Regions from separate parts of the Mesorhizobium sp. INR15 genome, predicted to be linked through region 1. Evidence: riboswitches for the same ligand, from Rfam matches in the RefSeq annotation. Region 1 holds a riboswitch; each other region holds the start of a gene.
What was found. A riboswitch is a leader RNA that binds a small molecule or an ion and turns the genes downstream of it on or off. The one in region 1 is predicted to bind cobalamin.

Region 1 (5,694 bases):
GGCGTCGCCTACAAGGCCGCCAACACCGCCGATTCGATGATCGGCCACCGCACCCCGCGCCACGAAGCGTTCGGCTGGGCAGCAGCGCGTTTCGACGACCTCATCAACCTGCCGGCATCGCGGCTGACGGCATTGCTGATCGTGGCGGCTGCATTCCTCGTCAAAGGCGCCGACCCGAAATCCGCCTGGCAAGCGATCTGGCGCGATGCCAGGAAACATCGGTCCCCAAATGCCGGCTGGCCGGAAGCGGCTATGGCCGGCGCGCTCGGCCTGGCGCTCGCCGGCCCGCGCAGCTATGGCGGCGTCATGGTCGACGACGTGTTCATGGGCGAAGGCGGCCGCCGCGAGGTCGACAGCATCGACATCCGGCAAGCCCTGAAACTCTACCGGGCCGCCGACTTCCTCCTGATTGGCCTGTTCGGCGTGATTTCAGTTATTGTTATCGTGGCATAAGCCTTCGGCGTCAGAACTCGATGCCTTGCTGCGCCTTAACACCCGCCGAGAAATGATGCTTGGTGACACCCATCTCGGTGACCAGATCGGCGGCCTCGATCAAGGCTGGCTTGGCGTTGCGGCCGGTGACGACGACATGCAGGCCCTCGCGCCGGGCTTTCAGGGCGGCGACCACCTTGTCGAGATCGAGATAGTCATAACGCAGCGCGATGTTCAGCTCGTCGAGCACCAGCAGGCTGATCGACGGATCGGCCATGAGCTCCAGCACCTTTGCCCAGGCCGCTTCGGCGGCGGCAATGTCGCGCTTCAGATCCTGTGTTTCCCAGGTGAAGCCCTCACCCATCGCATGCCAGATCACGCGGTCGCCAAAGGCGGCGAAGGCATCCTTCTCGCCGGTATGCCACTTGCCCTTGATGAACTGGACGACGCCGACACGCTTGCCGTAGCCGAGCATGCGGAGCGCCAGCCCAAAGGCGGCGGTGGTCTTGCCCTTGCCTGGGCCAGTGTTGACGATCAGCAGCCCTTTCTCGACGGTCTTCCCGGCAACCTCGGCATCCTGCACGGCCTTGCGCTTGGCCATCTTGGCGCGGTGGCGCTCCTCGTCCTTCTCGTCGATGATCTTGTTTTCGATATCGGTCATCTCATTTCACCTTGAGCGGCAGCCCTGCCACCATCAGCAGCACCGTGCTGGCAACCGCCGCGACCTGCTGGTTGAGCCGGCCCGCGGCATCGCGGAAGCGCCTTGCCAATGCATTGTCCGGCACGATGCCTTGCCCGACCTCATTGGAAACCACGAACCACGGCCCGCGTGGCCGCGACAGCACATCGGTCAGTCGCCGGCATTCCCCTTCGAGATCATGTTCGGCCAGCATGTGGTTGGTAAGCCACAGGGTCAGGCAGTCGAGCAGCAGCGGCTGATTGTCCGGCAAGGCATCGAGAGCGCCGGCAAGATCGAGCGGCGCGTCGGTGGTCGCCCAGCCCTCGCCTCGGCGCGAGCGGTGCAGCGCGATGCGCTCGCGCATCTCATCATCATAGGCTTCGGCCGTCGCGATATAGGTCCATGGCGCCGGCTGAGCCGTCACCAGGGTTTCGGCATGCGCGCTCTTGCCGGAGCGCGCCCCGCCAATGATGAAGGTCAGCTTGTTTTCAGGCAAAGCTGTCGCGCAGGCTGGTCGCAGCGCCGGTGAAGCGTCCGCGTACGACGCCGACAACAGCGCCAAGCACCAGCCAGAACACCAGATTGGTCAGCGTCACCGCCACCACGAACTGGTGGTGCAGGCCTTCCGGGATCGGCGTCTCGAAGCTGTCGGGCTGCGGCGCACCAACGATGTGCGGTGCGACGATCAGCAAGACGGCAAGGATGGCCAGAGGCAGCGACTTGCGGAACGCAATCAGGCCAAGCCCGATCGCCGTCGCCACTGCTGTTGCAGTCCACCATATCTGGCGCGGGAGCAACTCGGCCGCCGGCATCGCCGGCAGTTCGGGTTGCAGGCCGAGGCCCGGCGCCAACGTGAACACGGCAAAGCCGGCAAGACCCGAGAACACGCCTTGGCGCCAGTTGCCGATGCCGCCGGCGAATTCGGAAACCGCGACCAGGATCAGGGCGAAACCAATACCGGTGGCGACATTGAAAAGCGCACTAAAGGCATGGCGCTCAAAACCGTCAGCCGGCTCCCATCCTTCATCTTCGTGCTCGGCGGCAGATGCCGCGGCCGGCGCCATGCTCATGGTGCTGGCGGCGGGTTCGGTGGTGCTGGCGGCGGCATTGGTGCCTGCGGCGTTTTCTGCGGGAGCCACGGCATGGACGTGCTCGTGGCCGCCGGCCTTTTCAAAAACTTCCGCCTGCAGGATCAGCGGATCAGTAGCAAAAGCCTGCATGCAGGCGAGAACGACGCCAGCCACAAGCCCGGCGATCGCCGCGATGAACACGACGTTACGAAACAGGTTCATGATGTCAAATCCTCGTCAGTGGCAGGGAAACGCCATTGAATGGCGATTGTCATGACCGGCATTGTGAACGGCATCGATGTGCGAGAAACCGACAAAGCCGATGACGAAAATGCCGAGCAGCGCGGAAAGCGCCAGCTGCATGAAACGCGACTGCGAAGAGACGGAGGTGCCGAGGGAAACGGAAGCGGTATTCATCTTTGTCCTTTCGCCCTCCACCCGAGGGCCTGTAAGTCAACTTCACCGTCGCCGGCAGGTCTCCTGGCTCACGGATTAGCGCCCTTCTCCACCTTCCCGAAGAAAAATCCTCAGTGGCATATGGAGAGGACTACCGCACACAGTTGCGGGGGCAGCCACGGCATTGAGCAAAAACTTTGCCCGCACCGCATTCCCTCTTGGCTCCAAACGGAACCGACGACAGCGCGACTATAGGGAAATTCGCCGCGCCCGGCAAACCAAATTCCGCCGGGTAACAGCGCGAATGCGCCATGGCGAAAACCGCCGCCCACAGCGCAATTGACAAACTTCATGGCCGGGTGTCGGGTCAAGGTCCAACAGGAAGCCAGCCATGCAGCCCCCAGTCCTGCAGCCCCCAGTCCTGCAGCCTATAGCCAGCGAGCGCGCCCCCTATAACGGACTGACCAAGGCCGAACAGACGCTGCCGTCGTCGGCCTATTGGGATGCGGACAATTATCAGCGCGATCTCGACGCGATCTGGTACAAGGATTGGCTGCTCGTCTGCCGCGAGGCCGACCTTGCCCAGCCGCTGGCTTTCCGCACTTTCCGCATCGGAACGCAGGAAGTCGTCGTGCTGCGCGACGATACCGGGGTGCTGCGCGCCTTCCACAACACCTGCCGTCATCGCGGCTCGCAGCTTTGCCAGGAAAGCGAAGGGCGGCTGAAGGCACGGTTGATCACCTGTCCTTACCACGCCTGGTCCTATTCGCTGCGCGGGGACCTCGTGCGCGTGCCGTCGAAATCGCTTCCCGACGGTTTCGACAAGGCCGATCATCCGCTGTATCGGGTGGCGCTGTCGGTGTGGCGCGGCTTTGTCTTCGTCAATCTCGCTGAAGACGCAGCCGGTTCGGCGCAAGCCGCTTTTGACCCCGCCTCCGGCGATCTCTGCAACTGGCCGCTCGAAACGCTGGTCAGCGGCCACGTGCTGCGCAAGGTGATGAACTGCAACTGGAAGATCTTCTGGGAAAACTTCAACGAGTGCCTGCATTGCCCGGGCGTCCACAAGGACCTGTCGCGGCTGGTGCCGATCTATGGCCGTGGCTTGATGGGCCGTCACGATGATCCCGAATGGGCGCGCCACGCCGACAACGACGCGCCGGAGTTTTCCGGCGGCCTGCGCGACGGGGCGCAAACCTGGTCGAGCGATGGCCAGGCGCATGGCCCGGTCTTTGCCGGGCTGACGCCCGCCGAGCACGCCGCCGGCCAGACCTACGCTACCAGCCTGCCGTCAATGTTCATCGTTGGCCATGTCGACTATGTCAGGTCAGTGCGGCTGGTGCCGCTCGGCCCCGAACAGACCGAGCTGACCGCCGAGTGGCTGTTCGCGCCGGACGCGCTTGCCGCGACCGACATCGACAACATCATCACCTTCGGCACGCAGGTGCTGGAGGAGGATGCCGCTATCTGCGAGGTCAACCAGAAAGGCCTGCGCTCGATGCGCCATCAGGCAGGCGTACTGATGCCCGAGGAATACGACCTGCATCGCTTCCACAACTGGGTGCGCGATCGCCATCAGGCAGCACTGTAAGGCCTTAAAGCGACTTGGGCAGATAGCGCCAGGTCACAAAACCGCAGATCGCCGCCAGGATGCCAAGCGTGGCGAAGACCGAGCCCAACCCGAAGAACGCCAGCACCACCGAATAGACCAGCGGCGGTGTCAGTTCGGAAAAGTCGAGATAGGTGCGATAGACCGCCGCCATCTGCGCGCGCTCGTAGGAGCGTACCGAGCGCATGAAGGCGGTTGAGCCGAGCGCGTCAAGCGCGATGGTGAAAAAGGCGCCGCACAGCAGGAAGGCGCCGGTGAGCAGCGGCACGCTCTCGCCGACGAAGCCGGCGGCCAGCAGCGCGATCGACATGGCGAAATAGGCAAATGTCATGGTGCGGCGGCCACCAAAACGCTGTCCGGCCTTGCCCCAGAAGATCGCCATGAACAGCAGCGCATTGCCGGCGGAAACCAGCAGGCCACCGGCGAGCTTGCCCTCACCGGTAATGACCATGAACAGCGGTCCGTAGACGAAGAACGTCGTCCAGAAACAGGACCGGCCGAAGGCAATCAGCCAGGCCAGCCGTAGCCTTGGTTGGCTGATGAAGCGGCCAATATTGGCGAGCGGATTGGCGGGCCGTGTCTTGCCTGGCCGGATCGACTGGTTGTCGCTGAGCCGGTAGAACCAGAACAGCGCCAGCAGGATCATGGCGAAGACCGCGACCGCGCCATGCGCGGCATAGATGCCGAAGCGTGTGTAGAGAAAGATGCCGAGCGTCGGCCCGCCCGTCCAGGCGAACATCGACCAGGCCATGCGCAGCGATTCGGCTTGCATGAAGTCGGTCTTGCGGATGTGGTCCATGATGTAGAGGTTGAGCGTGATCGACAAGGCGCTGGCGCCCATGACGCGGCAGAGCATGCCGGCCAGTTGCCCGGCAAGCGTATGGGTAACGAAGAACAGCGAACCGATGGCGAGCAGGCATGCGCCTGCGGTATAGACCCAGCGCCGGGCAAATCGCCGGATCAGCATCGGCATGAACAGCGTGACCGACAGGCCGAGCATCGCCACGATGGTGTAGAGGATCGAGACGATCTGCTCGTTGTGGAGGATTTCATAGGCCTGGATCGGAATGACGCTCGACACCGTGGCGCGGGCAAAGGATTCGACCGCATAGAGCGAGGCAAAGGTGCGGGCATCCGCCGGCCGCAGGGCCGGGAGCCAGATCGGATGGCGCACATGGGTGGACATCGCTCTCCCCAAAGCAGAATCGTCGGTTGAAATCTGCCGTGGCGGTATTGGCGCCGGTAACAGGAAACCGACGCCTTCCCGGCAAAAAGCGAAGCCGGCCAAAGGCTTTCCCGCACTGGCCTAAAGCGGCCGTGCAGCAATCGTCGGAGGCGGAGAGGAAGCCAGGCGGCGACCCTCATCACGGCATCGGCACCACAGCCTTGCCCGGCCTGCTTCTTTTGTGCGGGGCAACCGTGATAGCAATCCTGCAAAGCCTGAATCAGATTGCGAGACCATGAGCATCCAGACCGCCCCTGACACTGTGCAGCCCAAACGCATCGTCGCC
Region 2 (5,694 bases), 1.5 Mb from region 1:
GAATACGGTGCGCTGGCGGTCGAACTCAACACCGAACTGCGCATCGCCTTTGAAGTCGATGTCGGGCTGCATCGTGGTGGCTTTGCCAAGCCGGAGGAGTTGAAGCGCCTTTCTCTCGGCAAGCTGCTTCGCTGCGAAGGCATCATGGCCTACGAGGCGCATGCGCCGCACATTCCCGGCCTGTTCGGCGGACCCAAAAGGGCACTGGCAAGCGCATCGGCACAGGCTTCGGCCTTCGTCGATGCCCTTGGCCTGGATGAGCGCCGCATCCTCAACATCGGCGGCAGCAAGACAGCACTTCTGCACCATGGCGGCGTGGCCAATGAAGTGTCTATCGGCTCCGCCTTCGTGCTGCCCAGCGATTTCGATACGCCCGGCCTCGACGGTTTTCAGCCAGCCGCCTCCATCGCGACGCCGATCCTCAAGGTGGCCGAACCGGAATTGCCCGGTTCGGCCGGTTTTTCCCGGACACTGCAGGCGCTCGGCCTGTTTCCGCGCAAAGGCTGCTATCTCTACGGCGGCAGATGGATGGCCGAGCCCGTATTCCCTGCCGGCATGAAGACGAACAGCCTGATCGGCTTGTCGTCCAACCAGCAATTCATGGGCCTGCCCAGCGATGCAACCGCAAGGCCCGGCGACTATGCGTTTCTGCGCCCGACGCAGAGCGAGGCCGTGCTGCAGCAGTTCGGATCGATCGCGGTGTTTTCCGGCGGCGGTATCATCGATCGCTGGCCAGCCTTGCCAATGGCATAGCTAGCCTTTGACTGGTATCCAGATTTCCAGCCCGCCATTGCCGCTGTGGGGGTCGAATTCCGGGCCGTAACGCTCGAACTCGGGCGCGTCTGCTATTTCGTGGCCGGAGGCCGGCAGCCATTTGTTCCAGATCGTGTTGACGGTGCGGCGGATGGTCGAGACGTGCTCGCGGTGGGCGAAGACCGCGTATCTCTGCGCCGGCACGCGCACGCGGAAAAACTCCTTGGGGAGATCGGAAAAGTCCAAGACTTCCACGCCGGCGATGTAATCGAAATTGCCGGCATCGTCGCCGTTGACGCAGACGCCATAAGCAACGTCGCCCGTCTCGCCGGGGATGTTGCCGATATAGGGGCCAAAGCGCTGCCATTGCATCGGGATGGCGGCACTGGTTTCGCAGCTGTAGCGCTCGCCCAAACCGGCGATGAGAAACGGCCGGCTGGTCTCGAAGCGCGGCGGTTCGAGGTTGGAGAGAAAGGACTGGTCCATCAGGATCGGCTCCACGAGATCAAGGTTCTTGAGGGTGCCTTGCGCGCGAACCAGTTCCGGCGTGGTGCCGAACTGGTCACGGAAGGCACGGGTGAACGCCTCATGCGAGTTGTAGCCGGCGTCGAGCGCCACCGAGAGAATGTCGGGAGCCCCGGCGGCGAGCGTGCGTGCGGCCTCGGTCAGCCGGCGCGAGCGCATGTAGCCCATCACCGAGCGGCCGGTGGCAGCGCCGAAGGCCCGCGTCACGTGAAAGCGCGACACGCCGCTGCTTTGCGCTACATCGTCAAGAGTAACAGCTTCCGGCAGGTGGCTTTCGACGAACCACAGCGCTTTCTCGGTTGGGTTCATTCAAGCCTCCTCGCATTTGGCGCAGCCGTTGTGGCACCTGGCTGCCTCGCCGGTTTGATCACAATTGCGCATGGCGCAAAATGCCAACGCATGGCGTCGTGCCAAATGGCGAAGATAGACGTCCTTAGCCGAAAGGGCGCGCCGCGTCGCTGCCCCCGCGATGCCATCACCCTGTCGCCTTTCTGGGAACTGTCCTTCACGACAGGTCGCGCCAGATCTAAAACGTTTGACTGTATTTTTGTATTGTTATAACAGAACAAAACATCGATCTTGCCACGCCGCCAGCCGGCGCTTAGGGTGCGACTCGTGATGGTCCCCAAGCTGAAAGGCGCGGGGTGAAAAGGGAACACGGTGAGATCCGATTGGGTTGATGCCGTGGCTGCCCCCGCAACTGTAAGCGGCGAGCAAAATCCGAAATGCCACTGGCCGGCAAGGCTGGGAAGGCAGGATGGCGCTAAGACCCGCGAGCCAGGAGACCTGCCATCAGCATGAGTTGACCGGACGGGGTGTGCCGGGAGGAGACGCGGGGTCCAGGTCTTGTCGGCCGGTCCTCTAGCCTCTTTCCCGTCGCCAGTTTTGAAAGTGACGGAAAGTTGGAAGGCCTCATACCCATCCACCGCATCATTGTGTGCGCGCTTTGCCGCGACCCCGCGACTGGGGTCAGAACGGGCGAAGGGCTGTGCGCCGATCTGCGTTCCAGGTTCTCGGCACATGACGACCTTGACATGGCGCGCGGCTTTGCGGTGGAGGAGGTCGCCTGTATGGCGGGCTGTGACAGGCCGCTCACGGTTGCCTTCCAGGCTGAGGGCAAGGCCGCCTATCTCTTCGGTTCCATCGACGTAGGGACGGATGTTGACGGCCTGGTGGAGTTCGCGAAACTCTATCATTCGCTGGCCGACGGCTGGAGCAATTCCGGGCAGCGCCCTGCGGGTCTGGCGGGCAAGACCCTGGCGCGGATTCCGGCATCTCCGATCAGGAGGATCCCATGACCACGCCGCTTCTCGACGCGAAGGACCTGACCGCAACGGCGAACGGCCAGCATCTGGTGCAAGCGGTGAGCTTTTCGGTAGCTGCCGGCGATCGGCTTGCCATCATTGGCCCGAACGGCGCCGGCAAGACAACGCTTCTGCGCATGCTGGCCGGTCTGCTCCAGCCTAGCTCAGGTGAGGTGAGGCTTTCCGGCCGAAGGCTGGACAGAATTGCTGCCGCCGAACGCGCCTTGCACATAGCTGTCGTCGGTCAGACCGATCAGCCCGATCCTCGGCTTGCGGTCATCGACTATGTCGAGCTTGGCCGGGTCCCGCATGCAGGACTTGGCCGGCGCGGCGAAGAGCACGATATCGTCGTTGATGCGTTGCGCAGGACCGGCCTGCTGCCATTGCTTGGCCGCACCATCGGCTCGCTGTCGGGAGGTGAACGCCAGCGTGCCCAATTGGCGCGCGCCATCGCCCAGCAGCCGAAGATACTGTTCCTTGACGAGCCGACCAATCATCTTGATCCGCGCGCCCGCAGCGAATTGCTCGAACTGGTGGCCGGGTTCGACATGACAGTGATCGCTGTGCTGCACGATCTGGCCCTGGTCGCACCGTTTGCCACAAGGGTGGCGGTGATGAACAAGACCCGCCTGCAGGCACTCGCCGGGCCGCGCGAGGCGCTGACCCAGCAGTTGATCCGCGACATTTTCGGCGTCGATGTGCTGCGCTTGCGGCATCCGACCGAGGACCGCGAACTGACGGTGTTCGAGGTTCCCAATCGGGCTTCCTCCCCGCCCTGATCGATCCGGTAGCCATCCAACCCAATTCAACAAAGGAGCAACATCCGTGAAACGCCTTGCCTTGTCTCTTGCCTTCTCGCTGCTGGCCTCGACCGCCTTCGCTTTCCCGGTCACGGTCGACAGCTGCGGCAAGCCGCTGACCTTCGACGCCGCACCCAAGCGCGCCGTCATCCATGACCTGAACATGGCCGAGATGGCCTTTGCGCTTGGGCTGCAACCGTCGATCGTCGGTCTGACCGGCATCACCGGATGGTACAAGGTCGGCCCGGAATTCAAGGCTGAACAGGGAGCGATCCCGGAACTGGCGCCGAAATATCCGACGCTTGAAAACCTCGTCGCGGTCGAGCCCGATTTCTTCTTCGCCGGCTGGTACTACGGCATGAAGCCGGGCGGCGAGGTGACGCCCGACACGCTCGCCCCGCATGGTATCAGGACGCTGGTGCTGACGGAAAGCTGCGTCCATCTCGACAAGAACCGTCCCGCCGCCTCGATGGACCTGCTCTATGGCGACATCGAAAAGCTGGGCAAGATCTTTGGCAAGGACGCCGAGGCCGAAAAGCTGGTTTCCGGCTGGAAGACCCAGCTCGCCGAGATCACCGCCAAGGTTGGCGACCGCAAGGGAACGCGGGTATTCCTCTATGATTCCGGTGAGGACAAGCCGTTCACAGCCGGCAAGTTCGCCATTCCAAGCGCCATGATTACCGCTGCCGGTGGTGACAACATCATGGCCGACATGGACACCAGCTGGGGCAACACGGACTGGGAAACGGTGGCGTCGCGCAATCCGCAATTCCTGATCCTGCTCGATTACCAGGATGGCGGCGGCTACAAGAAACTGCTCGATTTCCTCAAGGCCCATCCTGCCATGAAAGAAACCGACGCGGTCAAGAACGAGCGCTTCGTCGCGTTGCGTTATGCCGAACTGACGCCTGGGCCGGCCAACATCGAAGCGATCGACAAGATCGCCAAGGCCATGCACCCGGAAGCTTTCTGATGCAGGTCGCCCAAAAGTGCGCAGCGGTTTTGGGGCGACGACAAGCATGAAACAAGACCTTGAAAGCGCATCGCATGAATCCTGACAAACGCGATGCGCTTTCAGGCTCGCGCCACAAAGCATTCGCACCGGCCATGCTGGCGGGAGCGGTGGCGATCGCCGCTCTCGCCTTGCTGTCGATTGCCTATGGCTCGACGCTGATACCGCTGACCGATGTTGTGGCTGGACTTGGCCATGGCATCGGATTGGGCGGGCATGAGGTGTCCGGCCCGGTCGGCAAGATCGTCGTCGATCTCAGGCTGCCGCGCACCATCCTCGCCATCTGCGTCGGTGGTGGCCTGGGCGTCGTTGGCGCGCTGTTGCAGACAGTGACGCGCAATGACCTTGCCGACCCCTTCCTGTTCGGCCTTTCGTCGGGGGCCGCCGCGGGTGCTGTCTCCGTCATCACCATCTTTGGCGACAGTTTTGGCATCTGGACGCTGCCGGTCGCCGCCTTCACCGGCGGCATCCTGGCCGCCTGCGTCGTGCTTTTGCTGGTGGCGCGGGTGAGGGGGCAAGGCCCTGAAAGGCTGATCCTTGCCGGACTTGCCGTCTCCTTCATGTTCACCGCCTTGACCAATTATCTGGTCTTCGCCGGTGATCAGCGTGCCGCTCATTCGGTGCTGTTCTGGACGATGGGCGGGCTCGGCCTAGCGCGCTGGGACAATATCTGGCTCGGTGCGCTGGGGTCGGGAACCATTCTTGCCTACGCGCTGTGGAACCACCGCAGGCTCGACGCTTTCCTGGCCGGCGAAAACGCCGCCGAAAGCCTCGGCGTGCCGGTCGCGCGCATGCGCAGGACGACATTCCTCGTCGCGGCCTTTTCGACCGCGATCCTGGTCTCGGTGGCAGGCGTCATCGGCTTCGTCGGCCTGATGATCCCGCATCTGTCGCGGCCGCTGGCCGGTCCATTGCATCTGCGCCTGGTCGCAAGCTGCGCCGTCCTGGGCGCGGTCCTGTTGTTGGCGAGTGATCTTCTGGCACGAACGCTGTTGCCGCCGCAGGAACTGCCAATCGGCATCATCACCAGCTCTGTCGGCGCCTTCTTCGTCGTCACCATGCTGATCCGCAATCGTCTGTGATTGAGGCTCAAACCGTCCAGAAGTAGCGCACGATGTGAAAGAAGATCGGTGCTGCGAAGACCAGGCTGTCGGTGCGGTCCATCATGCCGCCATGGCCTTCGATCAGATGGCCCCAGTCCTTGACGCCCTGGTCGCGCTTGATGGCCGAGGCGACCAGGCCGCCCAGAAACCCCATCAGGCAGGCGATGAAGGCGACCCCTGCTGCTTGCAGCGGCGAG
Region 3 (5,694 bases), 850 kb from region 1:
CGGCTCGCCATCCAGATGAACCTGATAGGTCAAGACCCGCTTTCCGGCGGGTTCGATCAGCATCAGGCCTGGTTTGTCGACAAACTCACCATCGAAATCCAAGGGACTGGCCATACCGTGCCAGGGCTCGATGCAAAGGAACGGCGCGCCGCCGGGCTTCGACCAGATGCCCAATTCCTGGAATTCCTGCCACGATACCGAGAGCGCCGGACCATCGTCCGCAGCATAGCGAACGCTGGTGCTGGTGGGGCGATCGAGAATGACGGCATCATCCTCGAACAACCGTTCGGACAGCGCCAGGATATTGCCTTCAACCGGCGTCGGCTGAGGCGCGGGCAACAGCAAGCCATCCTTCAGGCGGCGAATCGGCGCGGTTTCGGCTGCGGCAAAGGTCAGCCGGTACGCTTCCTTTGCCACACCCGGCAGCAACGGCCAATTGAAGGCCGGATGCGCGCCGACCGATGCCGGCAGAAGCTCGTCACCGGTGTTGGTGATTTCGAAGGTCACTTCGAGTTGCCGGCGTTCCAGCGTGTAGCTGACAGCGAGGCGGAAGGCGAATGGGTAGCGGGCACGGGTATCCGCATCGTCCATCAGAACCAGCGTGCAGGATCGCGAGCCCCTCTCCGCCCAGGCAAACGGCTTGTCCCGGGCGAAGCCGTGCTGCGTCATCGCGTAGGCGCGGCCGCGATGGCGCAACTGATCGCCCTTCAGCCGGCCAACGATTGGAAACAGAACCGGCGAATGGCGTTTCCAAGCCGGGCCGGCCTGCCACAGGAACTCCAGACCGTCCGCGTCGCGCAGGGAGACCAACTCCGCCCCCTGCCCGACGATTACAGCCGAAATGCCGTCGCCGCGAAGCGTGTGGCTGTCCTGTTCCATATGTCCTCACGATCTGCGGCTACCCCGCAAGCAGGTTAGCAAAAGCCCTCGCATACTCAAGGTGCGAGATGCCGGGAGCGCCTCCTATGAGAGACTGCCGGCGCTCGGACGACGAGAGAGCCGCCGCGCAGCAGCGTCTTGCAGGTCTCGGCGAACGCTATCCGACAATCGAACGCTCGCGCCTGCTGTTGGATGACGATTGGGAAGGTGCTTTCAGGAAAGGCCTCGGCTTCCTGCTCGATGGCCTTTCTCCAAGACCGTAAGCTGCTGCCGCATCCTTGAAGCAAAAAGCCATGGCCGAAGGCTGTCCTTCGGCCATGGCAATCCTCTGCTTTTCGTTGGCGAATTGCTATTCGCGCTCGCCGGTAAAGTTCAGCAGCAGTTGGAAGATGTTGACGAAGTTCAGATAGAGCGAGAAGGCGCCGAACACGGCGAGCTTCTGCCGCGACTCCGCGTCGAAGTTTTCAGCATACTGCTCCTTGATCGTCTGCGTGTCCCAAGCGGTCAGGCCGATGAACACGGCAATGCCGATCACTGAGATCGCGAACTGCAGTGCCGTCGAGCCGAGGAAGATGTTGACGATGCTGGCTATCACCACGCCGATCAGGCCCATGATCATGAACGACGAGAACTGGGTCAGATCCCGCTTGGTCGTGTAGCCATAGAGGCTGGTGGCGCCGAACATTGTGGCGGCGATGAAGAAGGTGCGGGCGATGCTGGTTCCGGTGAAGACCAGGAACACCGAGGCCAGCGACAGGCCCATGACGGCGCAGAAGGCCCAGAACATCGCCTGCGCGCTCGCCGCCGACATGGTCTGCATCTTGAACGAGAACAGCAGGACGAAGGCGAGCGGCGCCAGCATCACCACCCATTTCAGCGGGCTGGAAAAGATCGGCACGTAAAGCGCCGGTGTCGACGATACCATGAAGGCGATAAGGCCGGTGACGACGAGGCCGACGCCCATGTAGTTATATACGCGCAGCATATGCTGGCGCAGGCCCTCGTCGTAAATGGCGCCGGTTTGGGCGCCCGCGCCGGCGCGGTATCCCATGTTAGGGGTGTTCATTTGCATTCTCCTTTGCGGGTCGATCAGTAAAGCGTTCTGGCAAGTGCCTCGGCGGCGCGATCGAGATCATGGACCTCGCTCTTCGCGACCACCGCATAGGCCACCTCGCCAATCTGGAAATACGCCGAGGAAATATCGCCCGAGGGCGCGACGGTCGGCTTGACCACGTCGAAGGTTCCTGGCCGGATCGCGAACAGCGACACCAGCCCCATCTCCTTCGTTTCGACAGCCATCTCGACGCTCGGACCAAAGCGCGACGGATAGACCTGCACGTCGCGGACCTTCCAGTCCTTCGGCAGAGACGGCATCACGATGGCGGTGGCGGCGCGAATTTCGCCGGCATTGTAGTTCGGCGCCTCTGGCTGCGAAGCCATGCTTTCGCGAACCAGTGTCGTGCGGTGCGCACGCACCGCGTCGTCGACATAGGCAGGCGGCTGCGGCGAAGCGATGACCTTGGTCACTGACATCGGGCCGATGATGCCGTTGGCCAGCCAACCAGCAGCAACGAAGGCGGCGACAGCGGCGGCGCGCTGCAGAACGCCTAGGATACGACCCCGGCCAAGCCCCCTCTCCAGCCGCCGCGCGGCATCTGCGGTCGCCGGCCGCGCCATGCCCCTGGAGCCGGCAAGCGCCACGCGAAGTTCATCGCGGGTCCGCAGGTCCGACATCACGCGCGCTGCGGCCTCCGGACGGCCGGACAGATATGCCTCGACCTCGATACGGCGCACGACATCCATCTGGTCGTCGACATAGGCGTCGAGATCGGCTTCCGTGACAGGATCAAGCATGGAAGCGGTCATGACGGGTCTCCAACGATCCTGAGATGGTTCTTCGCTTTCGCCGGAGCCGCTTCCATCTCGCGAAGTGCGGCGCGTGCGCGGCCGATGCGCGACATCAGCGTTCCCAGCGGCACGCTGCTGGCGTCCGCCGCCTGCTGGTAGGACAGCCCCTCTATGGCGACGAGATGCAGGGCGGAGCGCTGTTCCTCCGGCAGGTTGAAGAAGGCTTCGCGCACCTGCGCCAGCCGCAACGAATGTTCCTGCGGCGCCGGCGTGCTGGCCTCGGTCAGATATCCGGCCTGTTCGACGCGCGCCGCCTCCGAGCGGCGGGAACGCATGCGGTCGATGAAGGTGTTGTGGACGATCGCCAACAGCCATGCGCGCAGATTTCCACCCGAGCGGAAGGTGCCGCGCCGCTCATAGGCGCGCACCAGCGCGTCATGCACGAGATCCTCGGCCTCGACGCCATCGCGCGTCAGCGAACGCGCGTAGCGCCTGAGCGAACCCAGCTGTCCGACGATATCGAAGCGTGGCATCGAGCGTTTCATGTCCTGTGTACGGAGCATGTGGGGATTTTAATCCCCGCCGCGCCGATTTTTTTCGCCGGAACCGAGCGCGAAGCTGGAATCCCAGCCATGGCCTCCGCAAACCGTCCTCGCTGCCGCGTGCAAGCGCCAAGCCGTGGACCGTGCTCGCAGGGAAAGAACAGGACTTGGGTCTTTCCTCTACAGATTGGAAACGGGCCTTTGCCAGTGCGTCGCGCCGGCGACGGCGACCAGCAGCGTTCGAAGGCATTGGACATCCGGGTGAAGTGACACGCGCTGGTCGATGAGCGCGATCTGGCGACGGGCGGCCCGTTCAATGCTCGCGCCATGCGGCAACGACATCAGCCAGTCGATGAAGACTTCCTCGGGTGGCGGCAGCGGTGACACAGCCCGCATTGTAGCCGTGTCGATCTTGCGTGCCGAGCCGCACGCGGCCCCGTCAGCACTCGCCCGCGAGGCTTTTCTCCCTAGCGGATCGCGGTCCCCGACAACATCATCCTTGCGCATAGCCTGCCCTCGCTTTCGAGGACCGATCCGGTGGAGATGGAGGATTGAGAACTCCAGGCGCGCATGGTCACGGGACCCAGCACCGGAGCACTCTGCCTCTTGACCGCCCACCGCGATCAGTCGAGTTCACTTGGCTTGAGGCTGGTTTCCGGGCTTCGGAGCTGTCCATTTCAGGACTGTCTCGACACCTTCCCAGGCTTTTGGGCCCAGTGGTCCTGGTCGAAACGAAAGCTCCGCTACCGTTGCGGGGGCAGCGCCGGCATCAAACCGGCTTCCCAATTATCCCATCCGTGGAACGGATGAGCACCTTAAGCGCAGCGATCTAAGCACCGTTCGCTGATTCCAGTCCATACGGAAACGACAAGGCCGGAGCAAAAAAGACGACAGGTTCCGCCAACTGCGTGGACGAACGGCAAGGCCGGTCGGCGTCAGGAATTGGGCTCGCCATTCGCTCGTTCGGAGAGCTTGCGCTGTTTGGGCGCCGTGACACCGCAGGCGCGGAGCATCCATCTACGGCCGTCGCTGCGAAAATCGGTGATGCTGAGCGGCTCGACGTCGATCTTCCCAGAGGCGGCGAGCGGCGCACCGAGAACATGCAGGATGGCAGCGCGGATGACACTGGCATGGGTCACCGCGATCGTGTGGCCTGACGTGGCGATCAAGCCGTCCATCAAGCCCGAGACCCTGTGCGCAACATCCGCCAATGATTCGCCACCATGCGGAGCCGCGTCAGGATCATTGAACCAAGAGGCAATGCCGTCGGGCTGCTCGGCCTGCAGATCCTCAAAGCGCTTGCCAGCCCATTGCCCGTGATCCTGGTCCGCCAGAAGCGGCTCTATCGATGCATCCAGTGACAGCGCCTTGGCAGTCTGGCGGGCGCGAAGCGCTGGTCCAGTCCAGATGCGATCGGCACGGCGCAGTGCCCCGTGCATCGCTTTTGCCAGGACGAGCGATCGCGACTCGAGCGGTTCGTCGAGCGGAAATGATCCTTGCCGCGTTGCCGTCGTGGCGCCGCCGCAGATCATCGTCAGGCGTACGAGCATGAAGCAGTCATCCCTTGAACCTTGCCAACCGGCATCATCTCGCATTTTGCATTGGCGCAACTGAAACCACTGGTGAAGCGCACCCGATTTGCGTATCACTCCGCCGCGCCAATGGAACCATTCCCATGTTCGAAGACCTTCAGCCTGCCCCCGCCGACAAGATTCTCGCCCTGATAGGCCTCTACCGCGCCGATCCTCGAACCAACAAGGTCGATCTCGGTGTTGGCGTCTACAAGGATCGCGACGGGAAAACGCCGGTGATGCGCGCCGTGCGCGAGGCCGAGAAGCGCCTGCTCCAGGGCCAGGATACCAAAACCTATCTCGGCCTTGCTGGCGATACCAGCTTCAACACGGTGATGGCAAAGCTCGCCTTTGGTCCGCAAGCCGACATGACGCGCATCCGCGCGGCGCAGGCACCAGGCGGCTCCGGCGCGCTGCGGCTTGTCGCCGAGCTGTTGAAGCGGACACGCGCCGATGCAACGATCTGGCTGTCGGACCCGACATGGCCGAACCACATGCCGGTCATGCGCGCCGCCGGCCTGCAGATTCGTGAGTATCCCTATTTCGACGCTGTGTCGGGTGCCGTTCGTTTCGACGACATGCTCGCTGCGTTGCGCACGGCGAAGGCCGGCGACGTCGTTCTGCTGCATGGCTGCTGCCACAATCCAACCGGCGCCAACCTCGACGCCAGGCAATGGGCCGAGGTTGCCGACCTCGTTGTCGAGCGCGGCTTGCTGCCCTTCGTCGACATTGCCTACCAAGGCTTTGGCGACGGCCTTGAGGCCGATGCTGTTGGCCTGCGCCTGCTGGCCGCGAAAGTGCCGGAAATGGTTGTCGCCTCCAGTTGCTCGAAGAATTTTGCCGTCTATCGCGAC
Region 4 (5,694 bases), 2.0 Mb from region 1:
TCTGCTTCGAGGGGCGCGTCGCTCCACTCAGCTTGCGGACAAACTGCAGCGCCGCGTCATGCACTTCGTCATTGGTTGCCGGCGGATCAAAATTGAACAGGGTCTTGATGTTTCTGCACATCGTTTCCGAACCTCCTGGAGCCGCTTCCTTCGATGGGACGAACTCTATCCTCAATCATGATCTTGTTCAAAAACCGACGCGTGGGAGACGCCGACCCGCCCATCACTCGGCGTCGAGCGGCTCCGTTCCTACCGGCTTGCCGTCGCGCGACAGCCTGATTTTCTCGACCTTATCCTCGGCGGCCTTCAGTAGCCGGTCGCAATGCGCCTTCAGCGCCTCGCCGCGCTCATAGATCTTGATCGACTGGTCCAGTGGCACGTCGCCACGTTCCAGATCATCGACGATCTTCTCCAGCGCGTCGAGCGCCTGCTCGAAGCTCATCCCCTTGACGTCTTCGTTGATCTCACCAGCCATCATTCATCCTTTCATCAGTCGCCCGACATGGGCGGCGACCGAAAATGCCAATCCCTGCAGATCGTACCCGCCCTCGAGCAAGCTCACGAGCCGGTTGCCGCTGTGGCGCGCGGCGCGCTGCATCAGCTGGCCCGTCGCCCAGTCGAAATCATCCTCGGTCAGATTGATCTCGGCCAGCGGATCGCGATGGTGCGCGTCGAAGCCGGCGGAGATGATGATGAGGTCGGGCGCGAAATTGTCGAGCGACGGCAAGACACGCGACAGGAAGGCATCGCGGAACACTTCGCTGCCGGTTTGCGGGGCCATCGGCGCATTGACGATGTTGCCGGCACCGACCTCGCTCTTGGCCCCAGTGCCTGGGTAGAGCGGCATCTGGTGCGTCGAACAATAGAGCACCGACGGATCGTCCCAGAAAATATCCTGGGTGCCGTTGCCGTGATGCACGTCCCAGTCGACGATGGCGACGCGCTCGACGCCGTGCCTCTTCTGCGCATAGCGCGCCGCGATCGCCGCCGTGTTGAAGAAGCAAAAACCCATCGCCGTGGTCTTTTCGGCATGGTGGCCGGGCGGTCGGGCGGCGACGAAGGCATTGTCGGCGCGGCCCTCGAAAACATCATCCACGGCGGCATTGGCGGCGCCGATCGCCGTGACAACAGCTTGCCAGCTTTTCGGACTGGCTGTCGTGTCGGCATCAATGCGGGCAATGCCCTCGTCGGGAATGCCGGCGCGGACGCGCTCAACGAAGTCCGCAGGATGCGCATAAAGGATGGTCGCCTCGTCGCCTGCCGGTGCCTCGACGCGATCAAGCTCGGCAAAGGCCTCGTCGTCGAGCACGCGCTCGATGGCGCGCAGGCGGTCGGGCCGCTCCGGGTGACCGGGCGGTGTGAGGTGCTCCAGAAAGATCGGATGGCTGTAGAGACGAGTGGTCATCGTCCCAATCTAGTGTCCCGAAGGCGCAATGGCCATGTGCGGATGGCTCAATGCCTGGGGAAAATCGCCGCGTTGGGGAAAATCGTGCCTGCGTCCATTGGTGTCGCTAGAGGCATTGGCGTCCTCAATGCTTCGGCGTAAAGTCCCCTCCACTGCCTGGTGCCCGCTGCAAGCGGGAGAATCGGGAACACGGTTGAATTCCGTGGCGTGCCCAACGCTGTAAGGGGGACCGCGCCGGTATATGCCACTGTCGATGACGGGAAGGCACCGGACGCGGGTTGATCCCGAGCCAGAAGACCGGCCTGGCAGGCATCGTCATCCGCATGGTCAGGCGGAAGGCATTGGTAGCTATCGCAAGGGGACACGCGATGCATGGAAGTATGACCGCTAACAATGGCGATGGGTTTGATCAGGTAGCGCGTGACGCGGTCTACCGCGCGATGTTCACCCGCCGTGACGTGCGCAGCCATTTCCTGCCCGACCCGCTCGACGACGATGTCCTGGCGCGGCTGCTGCTCGCCGCCCATCATGCGCCATCGGTCGGCTTCATGCAGCCATGGAACTTCATCGTCATCCGCGACGCCGAACGGCGACGGCACGTGCGCGACCTGTTCCTGGCGGCACGCGAACAGGAACTGCCGGCCATGGAGGCAGATCGACAGGCGCTCTACCGCAAGCTCAAGCTAGAAGGCATTTGCGAAAGCGCGCTCAACATCTGCATCACGTGCGACCGGCAGCGCTCGCACAATTCGCCGCTTGGGCGTTGGCACAATCCGGAGATGGATCTCTACAGCACTGTCTGTGCCGTGCAGAATTTCTGGCTGGCGGCGCGTGCCGAAGGGGTCGGTGTCGGCTGGGTCAGCATCATCGAAGCGCAGGCCCTGAAAAGCCTGCTATCGATACCCGAGCACGTGACGCCGATCGCCTATCTGTGCGTTGGCCGCGTCTCGGAATTCGCGGCCAGGCCTGACCTAGAAACGCATGGCTGGGGCCAGCGCCTGCCGCTGCCCGAACTGATCATGAGCGAGACCTTTTCCGGGCAAGGCGAAGCCCTGCTCAAGACGTCGGTATCGCGGCTCAACGCGGCGAGCGTGGGCCTAGCACCGAAGCCCTGATCATCTGGCGGGGTTAGGCGTGCCCCAGCGCGATCCGCCGAAGGAAGCCAGCGCCTTGTCCTTGAGTTCGCGAAACTTCGACGACGCCTCGGCCAGCCGATTGTCCCATTCCGGATCCGGGACCTGGCCTTCGATCACCTTGAAATAGACCTGCATCAGCGACGCGATGGCGAAGGGTTCGATGAAGGCCGCCTTGAAGGCCCAGGCGAAGACGATGGCGAGCACGAAGGCCCAGCCGGCGAGCTGTCCGGGCATCAGATAGAGAATGGCAGCCGCCGGAGCCAGCATCAGCAGGAAGATGATGAAGGATACGCCCCACATGATGACCGCCAGCCAGATGGCGTTCTTGACCATGGTCTTGCCGTTCTGTGCATAGAGCACGACACCTTGCCGCGCCGTCTCGAAGGGCGACGATGAATTGATGCGGATGTTGTAGCCGAGGATGATCTCATCGACATAGGTCAGCGACAGGCGGATCACCGTGTTGATAAAGCTGACCAGGCCGCTCAAGCCCGGAATGGGCAGGAAGGCGGCGATGCCGCCGATCAGGCCGGTGATGGCGCGGATGGCGCCTTTGACCAGTTGGTCGACAACGAAAAGGATATTGGCCTCGGCAAAGCGCTGGGTGACGACTTCCTTGGCATAGGCGATCTGGCTCTGGCCGTAGGGAATGTCACGACCGTCGATCAGATGCACCATGACCGCGATATGTCCGGCCTTGACGACGTAGAGGATGTATTCGCGGATCCAGTAGACGGCGATCGAGACAATGCCGAAACCGACCACGCCGCCCCACATGGCGAATGATAGCGGTCCATCGGGGTCGGTGGAAATATGGCCGACGCCATAGCCGACGCTGGCGCCCGTACCGGTCGCCATGATGTAGGCCAGCGTAATGCCGAAATAGATGATCATGCGAAAGACGATGAAGGGCCATGTCCGCATCATGATGGACACCGACCTGCCGACCTGGAAATCCCACATGGCCCGACTCTCCCCTCCGAGATGGATGGGAAGGATGACCTCGGGTTCCGGATTGTCAATCTCGTCCCGTGCAACGGGCCTAGAGTTTCCCGTAGTTTGACAGCGCCAGCATCGGCCGCCATTGACATGCAGGCATTTACCTGCATATTAGAAGATACAAGCGAGTGAGAGCGATGGACGCTGACAAGGTTTTCAAGGCGCTGGGCGACCCGACACGCAGAAAGTTGCTCGACCTTCTCTGCGAGAGGAACGGGCAGACGCTCGGCGAGCTTTGCGAGAACCTTGAAATGGCCCGTCAGTCCGCCACCCAGCACATCGGCATATTGGAGGACGCCAATCTCTTGAGCACGGTGCGGCGTGGCCGGGAGAAGCTGCATTTCATCAACCCCGTGCCGCTGCACGAAGTCTATGAGCGGTGGGTGCGCAAATTTGAACGGCAGCGGCTGATGCTGCTGCACGACCTGAAGAACGAAATCGAAGGAGATCAACAATGACCAAGGAAATGACCAGTTTTGTTTACGTAACTTACATCCGCTCGACGCCGGAAAAGGTGTTCGAGGCAATCACCAGACCTGAGGTCGCGCGGCGCTACTGGGGCCACGAGAACGTCTCCGACTGGAAGCCTGGATCGAGTTGGGAACATATCCGCGCCAATGACGAACGGACCGTCGAACTCGTCGGCAAGGTCGTCGAGGTCTCACCGCCGACCCGTCTGGTCATCACCTGGGCAAACGCCTCGCAGGCCGCCGATCCGGACAAATACAGCCGGGTGACGTTCGAAACCGAGGAATACGACAACATGGTCCGCCTGACCGTCACCCATGACGAACTCGAAGCTGGCAGCGGCATGGCGAAAGGCGTCAAGCAGGGATGGCCGGCCGTGCTGTCCAGCCTGAAATCCTTCCTGGAAACCGGCCAAGGTATCGACCTCTCCGCCAAGCCGAAATCCGCCTGATCCAAAGAGGGGAATGACAATGACCAAGCACTATATCGGCGGATGCGCGTGCGGCGCGATCCGTTATGAGACGCGCGGCGAACCCATCTTCGAAAACCACTGCCAATGCCGCGATTGCCAGAAACGCAGCGGTACCGGACACGGGTCCTATCTGACCTTCGCCCGGCGCGCTGACATGACAATTACCGGTGAGGCTAAGACCTGGCGGGTCGCAGGCGACAGCGGCAATGAAAAGGCCCACGCCTTCTGCCCAACCTGTGGGACGCCGGTCTATCTGACATTCGTCGCCATGCCTGATTTGATTGCGATCAACGCGACCAGCCTTGACGAGCCTGACCAATTCAACCCGCAAGTGGTCACATACACCGTCCGCGGCCATGCATGGGACATGATTGATCCAGCGTTGCAGAAATTCGAGCGCATGCCGCAGGGGTAATCCGTCGGCGCCGCCGGCCGTGTCGAGGCGCGCTCAGGCCCTGCCAGCCTGCTTGGTCAGCCCTTCCAGAAGCACATTGAAGGCCTGCACAGCTCTCTTGGACGTGGCGCCGGGATCGTCTGAATTCGCGATCCATTGCGCCGCATGGAGCGACGCGCCACTGATCAGCCGGGCCATGGCTTCGGGGTCGGCGGCGATGATCGTTCCCTCATCGCTCAACCTCTGCAGGCTCTCCGTCATCGAGCCGATACATTCGTTCTGGCTCGGCCATTGGGTTGGATCGCCAAGCACCGACGGACCGTCAAGGAGAACAATGCGCTGGATCTCCGGCTCCAGGGCCATCTCGATATAGGCCGTACATTCATCGACAAAACCTTGCCAGAGACTGCCTGCCCTGCCTGAAACCACCTTCAGCCGGGCGAACATCTCGGCGTCGATTTCACGAATGACCGCCTGCAATAGGCCCTTCTTGTCGCCGAAATGATGATAAAGCGCGCCGCGTGTCAGCCCGGCAGAGGCGGTGAAATCGTCCATCGACGCCTCCGCGTAGCCGACTGTGCCGAAGGCGTGGCGCCCTGCTGCAAGCAGCTTGGCGCGGGTCTCGGCGATCATTTCGATGCGCGGCTTGTGCGCCATGTTTTTCCCTTCACATACGTCTCGTATATTAATTTACATACGCTACGTATGCAATTATCTCTATTCACATACGGCACGTATATAAGTGGCTTTCCCGTATAAATCCAGGAGCGCGTTCGATGACCAATCCCTATAACGAAATTTTCAAGGCAAAGGGAGCCAA

Region 2: it holds a riboswitch for cobalamin, as region 1 does, so the genes downstream of both, GA829_RS25780 (DUF1636 family protein) here and GA829_RS18345 (CbtB domain-containing protein) in region 1, are expected to answer to the same signal.
Region 3: it holds a riboswitch for cobalamin, as region 1 does, so the genes downstream of both, GA829_RS22395 (hypothetical protein) here and GA829_RS18345 (CbtB domain-containing protein) in region 1, are expected to answer to the same signal.
Region 4: it holds a riboswitch for cobalamin, as region 1 does, so the genes downstream of both, bluB (5,6-dimethylbenzimidazole synthase) here and GA829_RS18345 (CbtB domain-containing protein) in region 1, are expected to answer to the same signal.

What each region holds. Positions count from the first base shown of each region.
Region 1 covers NZ_CP045496.1:3,757,813-3,763,506, reverse strand. The annotation lists gene cbiB (adenosylcobinamide-phosphate synthase CbiB) at 1-453, shown strand, start outside; gene cobO (cob(I)yrinic acid a,c-diamide adenosyltransferase) at 464-1,093, opposite strand; gene cobU (bifunctional adenosylcobinamide kinase/adenosylcobinamide-phosphate guanylyltransferase) at 1,095-1,607, opposite strand; gene GA829_RS18350 (CbtA family protein) at 1,600-2,403, opposite strand; gene GA829_RS18345 (CbtB domain-containing protein) at 2,419-2,598, opposite strand; cobalamin riboswitch at 2,635-2,831, opposite strand; gene GA829_RS18340 (aromatic ring-hydroxylating oxygenase subunit alpha) at 2,969-4,165, shown strand; gene GA829_RS18335 (MFS transporter) at 4,170-5,369, opposite strand; gene GA829_RS18330 (acetyltransferase domain-containing protein) at 5,644-5,694, shown strand, end outside.
Region 2 covers NZ_CP045496.1:5,280,774-5,286,467, reverse strand. The annotation lists gene GA829_RS25790 (alanine racemase) at 1-753, shown strand, start outside; gene GA829_RS25785 (AraC family transcriptional regulator) at 754-1,587, opposite strand; cobalamin riboswitch at 1,881-2,086, shown strand; gene GA829_RS25780 (DUF1636 family protein) at 2,094-2,576, shown strand; gene GA829_RS25775 (ABC transporter ATP-binding protein) at 2,573-3,361, shown strand; gene GA829_RS25770 (ABC transporter substrate-binding protein) at 3,408-4,355, shown strand; gene GA829_RS25765 (FecCD family ABC transporter permease) at 4,430-5,476, shown strand; gene GA829_RS25760 (phosphatidate cytidylyltransferase) at 5,484-5,694, opposite strand, start outside.
Region 3 covers NZ_CP045496.1:4,604,299-4,609,992, forward strand. The annotation lists gene GA829_RS22370 (aldose 1-epimerase family protein) at 1-879, opposite strand, end outside; partial or broken gene GA829_RS22375 (TetR/AcrR family transcriptional regulator) at 984-1,142, shown strand; gene GA829_RS22380 (Bax inhibitor-1/YccA family protein) at 1,229-1,945, opposite strand; gene GA829_RS22385 (anti-sigma factor family protein) at 1,969-2,745, opposite strand; gene GA829_RS22390 (sigma-70 family RNA polymerase sigma factor) at 2,742-3,272, opposite strand; gene GA829_RS22395 (hypothetical protein) at 3,450-3,776, opposite strand; cobalamin riboswitch at 3,899-4,102, opposite strand; gene GA829_RS22400 (histidine phosphatase family protein) at 4,205-4,819, opposite strand; gene GA829_RS22405 (amino acid aminotransferase) at 4,945-5,694, shown strand, end outside.
Region 4 covers NZ_CP045496.1:5,716,545-5,722,238, forward strand. The annotation lists gene GA829_RS27915 (DUF2277 domain-containing protein) at 1-121, opposite strand, end outside; gene GA829_RS27920 (exodeoxyribonuclease VII small subunit) at 224-475, opposite strand; gene GA829_RS27925 (histone deacetylase family protein) at 479-1,405, opposite strand; cobalamin riboswitch at 1,546-1,725, shown strand; gene bluB (5,6-dimethylbenzimidazole synthase) at 1,786-2,520, shown strand; gene GA829_RS27935 (hypothetical protein) at 2,521-3,504, opposite strand; gene GA829_RS27940 (ArsR/SmtB family transcription factor) at 3,678-3,998, shown strand; gene GA829_RS27945 (SRPBCC family protein) at 3,995-4,459, shown strand; gene GA829_RS27950 (GFA family protein) at 4,479-4,895, shown strand; gene GA829_RS27955 (TetR/AcrR family transcriptional regulator) at 4,929-5,531, opposite strand; gene GA829_RS27960 (MFS transporter) at 5,651-5,694, shown strand, end outside.